DNA from 4 places in the Lysinibacillus sp. NPDC098008 genome. Region 2 is predicted to be linked to each of the others. Evidence: riboswitches for the same ligand, from Rfam matches in the RefSeq annotation. Region 2 holds a riboswitch; each other region holds the start of a gene.

The links. Region 2 has a riboswitch for thiamine pyrophosphate ahead of thiW (energy coupling factor transporter S component ThiW). Riboswitches for the same ligand answer to the same signal wherever they lie in the genome.
Region 1: another riboswitch for thiamine pyrophosphate. It lies ahead of thiC (phosphomethylpyrimidine synthase ThiC); the one in region 2 lies ahead of thiW (energy coupling factor transporter S component ThiW).
Region 3: another riboswitch for thiamine pyrophosphate. It lies ahead of thiM (hydroxyethylthiazole kinase); the one in region 2 lies ahead of thiW (energy coupling factor transporter S component ThiW).
Region 4: another riboswitch for thiamine pyrophosphate. It lies ahead of ACIQVU_RS00335 (ABC transporter substrate-binding protein); the one in region 2 lies ahead of thiW (energy coupling factor transporter S component ThiW).

The regions. Positions count from the first base shown of each region.
Region 1 covers NZ_JBIWBA010000012.1:10,393-12,599, forward strand. The annotation lists gene thiC (phosphomethylpyrimidine synthase ThiC) at 1-1,189, opposite strand, end outside; TPP riboswitch at 1,335-1,449, opposite strand; gene ACIQVU_RS11635 (AEC family transporter) at 1,512-2,207, opposite strand, start outside.
Region 2 covers NZ_JBIWBA010000002.1:329,823-332,029, forward strand. The annotation lists gene ACIQVU_RS04005 (MFS transporter) at 1-713, shown strand, start outside; TPP riboswitch at 782-889, shown strand; gene thiW (energy coupling factor transporter S component ThiW) at 982-1,485, shown strand; gene ACIQVU_RS04015 (VWA domain-containing protein) at 1,587-2,207, opposite strand, start outside.
Region 3 covers NZ_JBIWBA010000004.1:100,654-102,860, reverse strand. The annotation lists gene thiD (bifunctional hydroxymethylpyrimidine kinase/phosphomethylpyrimidine kinase) at 1-614, opposite strand, end outside; gene thiM (hydroxyethylthiazole kinase) at 614-1,369, opposite strand; TPP riboswitch at 1,459-1,557, opposite strand; gene mbcS (acyl-CoA synthetase MbcS) at 1,741-2,207, shown strand, end outside.
Region 4 covers NZ_JBIWBA010000001.1:64,290-66,496, reverse strand. The annotation lists gene ACIQVU_RS00340 (coiled-coil domain-containing protein) at 1-667, shown strand, start outside; TPP riboswitch at 750-860, shown strand; gene ACIQVU_RS00335 (ABC transporter substrate-binding protein) at 1,041-2,045, shown strand; gene ACIQVU_RS00330 (thiamine-binding protein) at 2,047-2,207, shown strand, end outside.

The DNA of each region.
Region 1 (2,207 bases), on a different contig from region 2:
GACCTGGCCCCTCTACCATCACCTGAACATCATGCTGCCAAGCAATTTGCGTTAATTCCCCTAATGTTTCAAGCTCTGCAAATTGTGCCTCATCGTTGGCATCAGCTATGGAGCCTGGGCGTAAACCATCCCCTAATGAAAAAGCAACATCATAGGCTTTCATAATTTCACAGATTTCCTCAAAATGTGTGTAAAGGAAATTTTCCTGATGATGATATAAACACCATTGCGCCATAATCGAACCACCGCGTGACACAATGCCTGTTACACGACTTGCTGTAAGTGGTACGTAGCGCAATAGCACGCCTGCATGGATCGTGAAGTAATCAACACCCTGTTCAGCTTGTTCAATAAGCGTATCACGATAAACTTCCCATGTTAAATCCTCTGCCACACCGTTTACTTTTTCCAACGCCTGATAAATTGGTACTGTGCCAACTGGTACAGCAGCATTTCGAATAATCCATTCTCGTGTTGTGTGAATATGCTTACCAGTCGATAGGTCCATAATTGTATCAGCACCCCAGCGTGTTGCCCATGTCATTTTTTCAACCTCTTCTGCAATTGAGGATGATACAGCAGAATTGCCAATGTTTGCATTAACCTTTACATGAAAATTGCGCCCAATAATCATTGGCTCAGCCTCAGGATGATTAATATTAGAAGGCATAATAGCTCGTCCTGCTGCAATCTCTGAACGAATAAATTCTGGGTCCATATTTTCACGTATCGCCACAAACTCCATTTCAGGTGTAATGATTCCTTGTCGTGCATAGTGAAGCTGTGTAACATTTCCCCCCCTTTTTGCACGTAAAGGCTTTCTTGTCAATTTAGGGAAGACGTTTTCTTGCATGCGTGGATCGTCTGCATGGCGAAAACCATTATCCTCTGGTTTAATCGTACGTCCCTCATATTCCTCAACATCCTCACGCCCTTGTATCCATGTACGTCGTAAAGCTGGCAACCCTTTTGTAATATCTACCTGATAATTTGGGTCTGTATAGGGCCCACTCGTATCATATACTCGCACTGGCGCATTCTCCTCATCCCCAAAGCTACCAGTTGTCGGACTTAATGCAATTTCACGCATAGGCACTAAAATATCTGGACGTGACCCCTCTACATATACCTTCTTGCTTCCTTCAAAGCTTGACATAATCATCATGTTCTTTTCACTAATTTCTGACATAAGCTAATTCTCTCCCTTATATATATTATGATACAAGGACCGAATCTAGCTCACCCCAACAAAATAAATAAAAGCCGAATCCAAAATAATCATTTGGATCCGGCTGTCAATGTAAAGGTCTATTGATTGCATATAATACTATGATGCAATAGCTTCTTAACTTTCCCACGCTGGTATGAGCCAGATCAGGTCCAAAGGGTCAAGAAACCTCTAAGCGTTTCCCTCTCAGCCTGACTCATCAGACTCCCCTAGTTAATACTATTTAGTTTGATGCTAGTGTAGCAGATATTGCTTAGAGATGGAAGCTTATTTTTTCTTTTAGCTATGCAAACAATATTTCTGCCAGATAAATAACAACTGTTACCGTTATACAGCTAACAATCGTTGAAAATAATACGGTTTGTGCAGCGGTTTCTGATTCCACATCATATTCTAATGCTAAACTAGAGCTGTTACGGGATGTTGGAAAAGCACTAGCAATTAGTAAAGATTGTGCAACAACTCCGTCCAAGCCCAATAGAAAAATAACTGTTAATGCTATAGCTGGCCCAATAATTAAGCGTGTAAAGCAACTAATAAAAACCGTTTTATTAAACATTGATTTCATTTCAAGCTGTGATAGCTGTGCGCCTAAAGTAATTAACGCCACCGCAATAAAGCCATCCGCTACATGGTCTATAGGAATTCTAATAAACTGTGGAATACCAATATTCCAATAATTCATTGCGACACCAATAATAAGTGCGTGAATAATCGGCATTTTAAAAAAGTCTTTAATAATTGTAAGACCTGATTTAGTGGAGGAAATTAAATTATATAACCCGTATGTATAAGTTGTCATATTTTGAAAAATAACAAGAATCACCTGAATCGCTACACCAATTGGCTGTGTTGCAAAAATCATCTGGGCAACAGGAATACCATAATTACCAGAGTTAATGAGTACAACACTATTTTTAAAAACAGCTGTTTCTGTTTTGGCTAAGCCTAATCCCTTTGCTAAAAAGTGACTAAGCAG
Region 2 (2,207 bases):
ATTTTCCATTCTATACAGCTGGTACTGCGGCTATTTTAGCAGCACTGCTATCATTTTTCTTACTGCCATCAACAAAGCCAAGCATTGTACAAAATAAACAAAAGCAAGACAATCTTGCAAAGCAAATGGCTCGTTCTGTACATATGCCTTATTTCGTAATGCTCATTATTATGATGGTATTCTCTTTTGGTATCGCTAATTTCCAAACAACGCTATCGTTATTTGTTACAGAAAAATTCAATTATACACCTGGTGATATTGCCATTATTTTAGTGGTTGGTGGTGCATTTGGCGTAGTTGTTCAAATGTTTGTGATTACGCCACTCTTTAAGCGCTTAGGAGAGATGAAGGTTGTCTTAATCAACTTATTTGTCGCATCCATTTCTATTTACTTAATATTATTTGTGTCAGGATTTGCGCTTATTTTAGTGGTAGCAACGATTTTCTCAACAGCAACTACATTAATTCGACCTGCTGTCAATACATTGATTTCTAAGCTTGCTGACAATGAGCAAGGATTTGCCGCTGGCTTAAACAATGCCTATATGAGCCTTGGTAATATGATTGGCCCAGCATTAGCAGGTATTCTCTTTGATTGGAATATGAACAGCCCTTATATTTTTGGTGCAATTATTTTATTAGCCTGCTTCTTTATTGCGCTAATTTGGACAATAAAAAGAGCACCACACCTTATGCAGCCCGATACACATTAATGCTGAAAAATTATTGACTATTTTTTGGAATATGGTACATTATTGGTGTTCTACTAAAATTATTATTCTATTACCACTAGGGGAGTCTTTACAAGGCTGAGATGTATATGTTGATATACAGACCCTTTGAACCTGATCTAGTTCACACTAGCGGAGGGAAGTGGCGCTGCTTGCTTATTATCAATATATATGCAAGGTCGCTTCCTATTGTTTAAAGGAGGCGGCTTTTTTATTTTGCTAGTGGCTATTCGCAAAAGGAGTGAATGATATGCCCATTCGAAAACTAACGATTATGGCTTTATTGGTAGCAATTGCTGTTGCGGGCTCCACCTTTGTATCCATTCCTACAGGGATTGCACGTGCCTATCCTGTTCAGCACGCAGTCAATGTTATTGGAGCCATTATGCTTGGGCCTGTACCAACTGTTATCATTGCCTTTGTGACAGCGATTATTCGTATTTTTACAGGTACAGGCTCTTTATTAGCTATTCCTGGGAGTGTTATTGGTGCAGTATGTGCTGCGCTCGCCTATAAATATAGCCATAAAATGTGGCTAGCTAGCGTTGGCGAAATAATTGGAACAGGTATTCTTGCTTCACTTATCGCAGTACCTTATGCCCAATTATTAATGGGAACATCTGTAGCTGCATTATTTTTTATGCCAGCCTTTTTAACATCCAGTACCATTGGGGCTATTTTAGGTGTTATCATTGCAAGCAGCTTACAAAAAACGGCGCTCGTAAGGTATGGAAAATTCTCGCTTTATGAATAATTGTCCTTTTGAGCGGTGCTACGCTTTTTTTGATCACTCACCCACCCAAACAACAAAAAGCAGTGCAAAATCCTAGTTCTTTGCACTGCTCTTTTTCATCATTATGATCGTTTTTTCATGCCCTTTAACAACTGTGCAACATTTGTATCCTCAGCCTGTATGGGTTGTTGTTCAGGAATAGACGCTTTGTGCTTCGGCTTAGTAAGGAAATTCCAGCCAAAGCGTCTAATGGTAATATCCATAAAGAATAACAGCATCGCTGCTAGCATAAGCCATGTTGCAATGTTTTGACGATCCGCTCCCTTTTGTGTAAAGTCACGAAAAACCTCTTGTGGCTCTTTTATCGTAGCACCGCCTGTTTGCTTTGTTAATTCCTCGACTAACGACTCATTCACTGGACGCAGCTCATATTCAGCACTATAAGGAACACTTAAGCCTGCCTGATAAATGGCCTGCTCCTCATCAGCAATGCGGAAGAAAATCAGTCCAGGCTCTGTCTGTACTGTTGCACGAACTTGAGAAGTTGAGATCGTTTCTAGCTGTGTTGCTAGTTCCTCCCCTGCTTCATTAACGGCTACAATATCTAAAAATGCCGCTTCATTTGTAGGATCTGTAATCATAAACGAACCATCTGACTCCACTCTGACATCATAGGCAACATCATTATAGCTTGGTAGCATTTGTGAAATAAGCGTTTGCCAAAATGTTCCCCACTCCTGCCA
Region 3 (2,207 bases), on a different contig from region 2:
TTGTTAGTTGCAATACGAGGTGTTTGCATTGAAAAAGCTTGCCCATCGTTGAAAAATACATAGTCAATGGCATCCGTTGTATCTGCTAAATGACCACCTTTGATAATGACACAATGTACACCTGTTGCCAATAGATGGTCAGCGGCTTCTTTTATATCATCGATTGTGTTGATTGTTTTGCCTGTTAATGTTTCAGCCTCTGGAATATTTGGTGTTACAATGGTTGCGATTGGCAGTAAATAATGGCTAAGTGCCTCAATTGCTTCTTGCTGTAATAAACTTTCGCCACCTTTGGCAATCATAACAGGGTCAATAATAAGTGGAATGTTTGTATTAGCAAATGTATGTGCCACTGTTTGAATAATAGCTGGAGAAAATAGCATACCTGTTTTTACAGCACTTATTGAAAAATCCTCAAGCAATGCCTGTAGTTGTTGTTCTACAAAAGCCGCCTCAATTGGCAAAACACCTGAAACACCAAGTGTATTTTGAGCTGTTAAAGCTGTAATAACAGTCGTTCCAAACACTTTTAATTCTTGGAAGGTTTTTAAATCAGCTTGTATACCAGCGCCGCCACTGCTATCAGACCCAGCAATCGTTGTAACAATTTGCATTATTGCTCACCATCCTTTGATAGACGATTTAGTTCATTTAACACAGCAATTTGAAAATCACCAATATATTGTGCAGCAGCGGCAGCTTGCTCAGCAATTTGTTTATAAAGCTTTAGTACCTCAGCTAATTGCTGGTAGGGCTGCTGACCAGCTACATAAGCAGCACAGCAAATCGCACTTAAGAGGCAGCCTGTTCCAGTAACATCTGTCATTTGCACATTGCCGCCCGCAATCCATTGCTGTTGAGTGCCATCCGTAATAAAGTCCTTTTCTCCTGTAACAATGACGATACATTGATAAAGCCGTGCGATTTTTCTTGCCTCATCCTCTATAGCAATGGAGCCAGTTCCACTATCTACGCCCTTTTGCTGCCAATCTATATTCGCAATGGCGGCAAGCTCGCCAATATTGCACCGAATAGCTGCAAATTGAATTTCTTTTAATAGTTGCTGTGTAGCTTGCTTGCGATAAGCTGTTGCGCCAGCGCCAACAGGGTCTAATAGAACAGGGATACCAAGTGCGTTTGCTCTTTTACCAGCCAATAGCATGGATGTTTTAGCTGTATCATTTAGTGTTCCAATATTAATCAATAGGCCTGAGGAAATTGCCACCATTTCCTCCACCTCCTCATTGCCATCAGCCATTACAGGTGAGGCACCAATTGCTAAGAGTCCATTTGCTTGGAAATTCGCTACGACATAATTTGTAATACAATGAATTAATGGATTTTTTTTACGGATTGTTTCAATAATCATTATAAGTCCTCCTTTGTTGGATGGACGTAAGCATGCAAAAAGGCTCTTTTTTGTGTAAAAATACACGTAAAAGAGCCTGTCATCAGTAAAGATAGATGTAAATTGCTCCCTACGCCAGTATTAACTAACAGGTTCAAAGGGTCAGGTTTTACCTTCTCAACTCATCATGAGTCCCCCTGCAATCTTATTTTTAGTTGACCAAAATGTACCATATTTTTTTAGCTTATTCAATAGAGAATTCATATGAATATGACTGATACCATATACCGAAATATGATAGTTGTCATGACTTTTGGCAAATTGGGCGCAAAGCATTGAAAATCATAAAAAGGGAGCTTTATAATGTGTCATAACAAAAGGGGGCATTTGCCGTGAACAGACAAGATTTAATTGCACCAGAATGGTATAACATCACAGAGGAAATTGAAAAATATGCACAGGATACAACAAAGAATGCATTAATTATTTGTGACGAACATCAAAATGTTCAATGGATTACATACACACATTTATTTGAAAAGGCAAATCAGGCAGCACATGTCTTTACAAAAGAGGGCTTAGCAAAAGGTGATGTAGTACTTGTAATGGTGCCGCGCTCTGTAGAAGCCTATATTGTTTATATCGCTGCTCTAAAAGCGGGTTTAACCATTATACCAAGCTCAGAAATGTTAAGAACAAAGGATATTGAATATCGCATTGAACATGCAGAGGCAAAAGCCGTTATTGCGTATGAGCCTTATATTGAGCAATTCGACAAGGTAGAAAATTTACAAGGTATGCAGCAATTTGTTATTGGGCATGCACATAAGCCATGGCAGCCATTACTAGAAAAAATGCA
Region 4 (2,207 bases), on a different contig from region 2:
GGATATCCAAAATATGAAGGTAGATATTCAGGAAACAAAAACAGATATTTTGAATATTAAAGCAGATATGCAAGGCATGAAAGCCGATATTCAAGATACAAAAACAGATATTTTGAATATTAAAGCAGATATGCAAGGCATGAAAGCTGATATTCAGGAAACAAAGACGGATATTTTAAATATCAAAGCCGATATTCAGGAAACAAAAACAGATATTCTAAATATCAAAGTAGATATGCAAGGCATGAAAGCCGATATTCAGGAAACAAAGACGGATATTTTAAATATCAAAGCCGATATGCAAGACATGAAGTCGGATATTCAGGAAACAAAAACAGATATTCTAAATATCAAAGCCGATATGCAAGACATGAAGTTGGATATTCAGGATACAAAAACAGATATCCTAAATATTAAAACAGATATGCAGGATATGAAGATAGATATTCAAGGTCTACAAGCGGAGCAGAAGAAAACAAATGAGCGCTTAGATGGCATAGAGGCAAAACAGCATCTTGTCTATGAGCAAACGGGGAAATTATCTGAATATCATTCGGAAATGATGACAAAGTTAGCAACATTAGCAACAAAGGAAGATTTAGACTACTTCGATATTAAAATTTCGCAGCATGACCGTGATATTTTTCAATTAAAAAGAAAAGCTTAAGCCTTTCATAGCAGAACGAATAAAAATATGCTTGTTATCTTGTTGTATCTATGGGTATAATAATCAACGAAAAGTTCATAGTGAAAGAATGTAGGGGGGCTAGTAGTTGCTAGCTGAGATTGTGTCCGATAGGCACTGACCCTTTGAACCTGATTTGGCTCGTACCAGCGTAGGGAACATCTATTCAAAAAAGAAAATTTTTGGAAGCTGATTGTGATACGTCTGGGAGAAATCCTAGACGTTTTTTATTTTGGTGCAGCGTGTGGTTATAGATGGTGTTATAAATAGGCTTCACGTGCATTTTGCCAATGTTCTTCTGGTACTAACATTCATTGTATGAACGCTTTTATATTTTAAACTAGGAGGATTTCGCATGAAGAAATGGTCATTTATTGTATTGACAGTTGCTGCACTGCTTGCACTCGTAGGCTGTGGTGAGAAGAAGGAGGATAAGCAAGCAAAGGATGCACCGAAAAAGGTTTCTGTTGTGCTTGATTGGACACCAAACACGAACCATACAGGGCTTTATGTAGCCGAAAAGCTTGGTTATTTTGAGGAACAGGGCTTAGATGTCGAGATTATAATGCCTGGTGAGGCAGGAGCTGATCAGCTTGTGGCATCTGGGAAGGCGGAATTTGGTGTAAGCTATCAGGAAGGGATTACACAGGCACGTATACAGGATGTGCCACTTGTTTCCATCGCTGCGATTATTCAGCATAATACATCTGGTTTTGCTTCTCTTGCCTCTAAGGGGATTACGTCGCCAAAGGATTTTGAAGGGAAAACATATGGTGGCTGGGGTGCGCCACTTGAGCAAGCGGTATTGCAATCCTTAATGCAAACGGAAGATGCAGATATCAATAAGCTTGATATTGTGAATGCAGGCGATTTAGATTTCTTCACCATGATGCAAAAGGATATTGATTTTGCATGGATTTATTATGCATGGACAGGCATTGAGGCAGAGCTTCGTGGAGAAAAGATTAATATGTTGTATTTAACGGATTATAGTGAGCAGCTTGATTATTATACACCTGTCTTGGCAACAAATGAAAAGATGATTGAAAACAATCCTGATACGGTGAAGGCTTTTGTCGCTGCGGCAGCAAAAGGCTATGAATATGCGATCGAGCATCCTAGCGAGGCGGCTGATATTTTACTAGAAGCGGCTCCTGACTTAGATAAAGAGCTGGTACATAAAAGTCAAGAATGGTTAGCAGATAAGTATCAGGATGATGCTGTACAATGGGGTGAGCAAAAATTAGCTGTTTGGGAAAACTATGCAAAGTGGATGGCAAGCAATCAGGTGTTAGAGGGCGATTTTAACGCTGAGCAAGCCTTTACAAATGATTTCTTACCGAAAAAGGAGAAAAACTAATATGGCAAATTCATTAATTAGTGTACAAATTATTCCGAAAACAGAAAAATATGAGGATATTATTCCTTATGTTGATGCGGCTATTGCTGTTATTGATGCATCAGGTGTGAAGTATGAGGTACACCCGCTTGAAACAACAATGGAGGGGGAGCTATCAACATT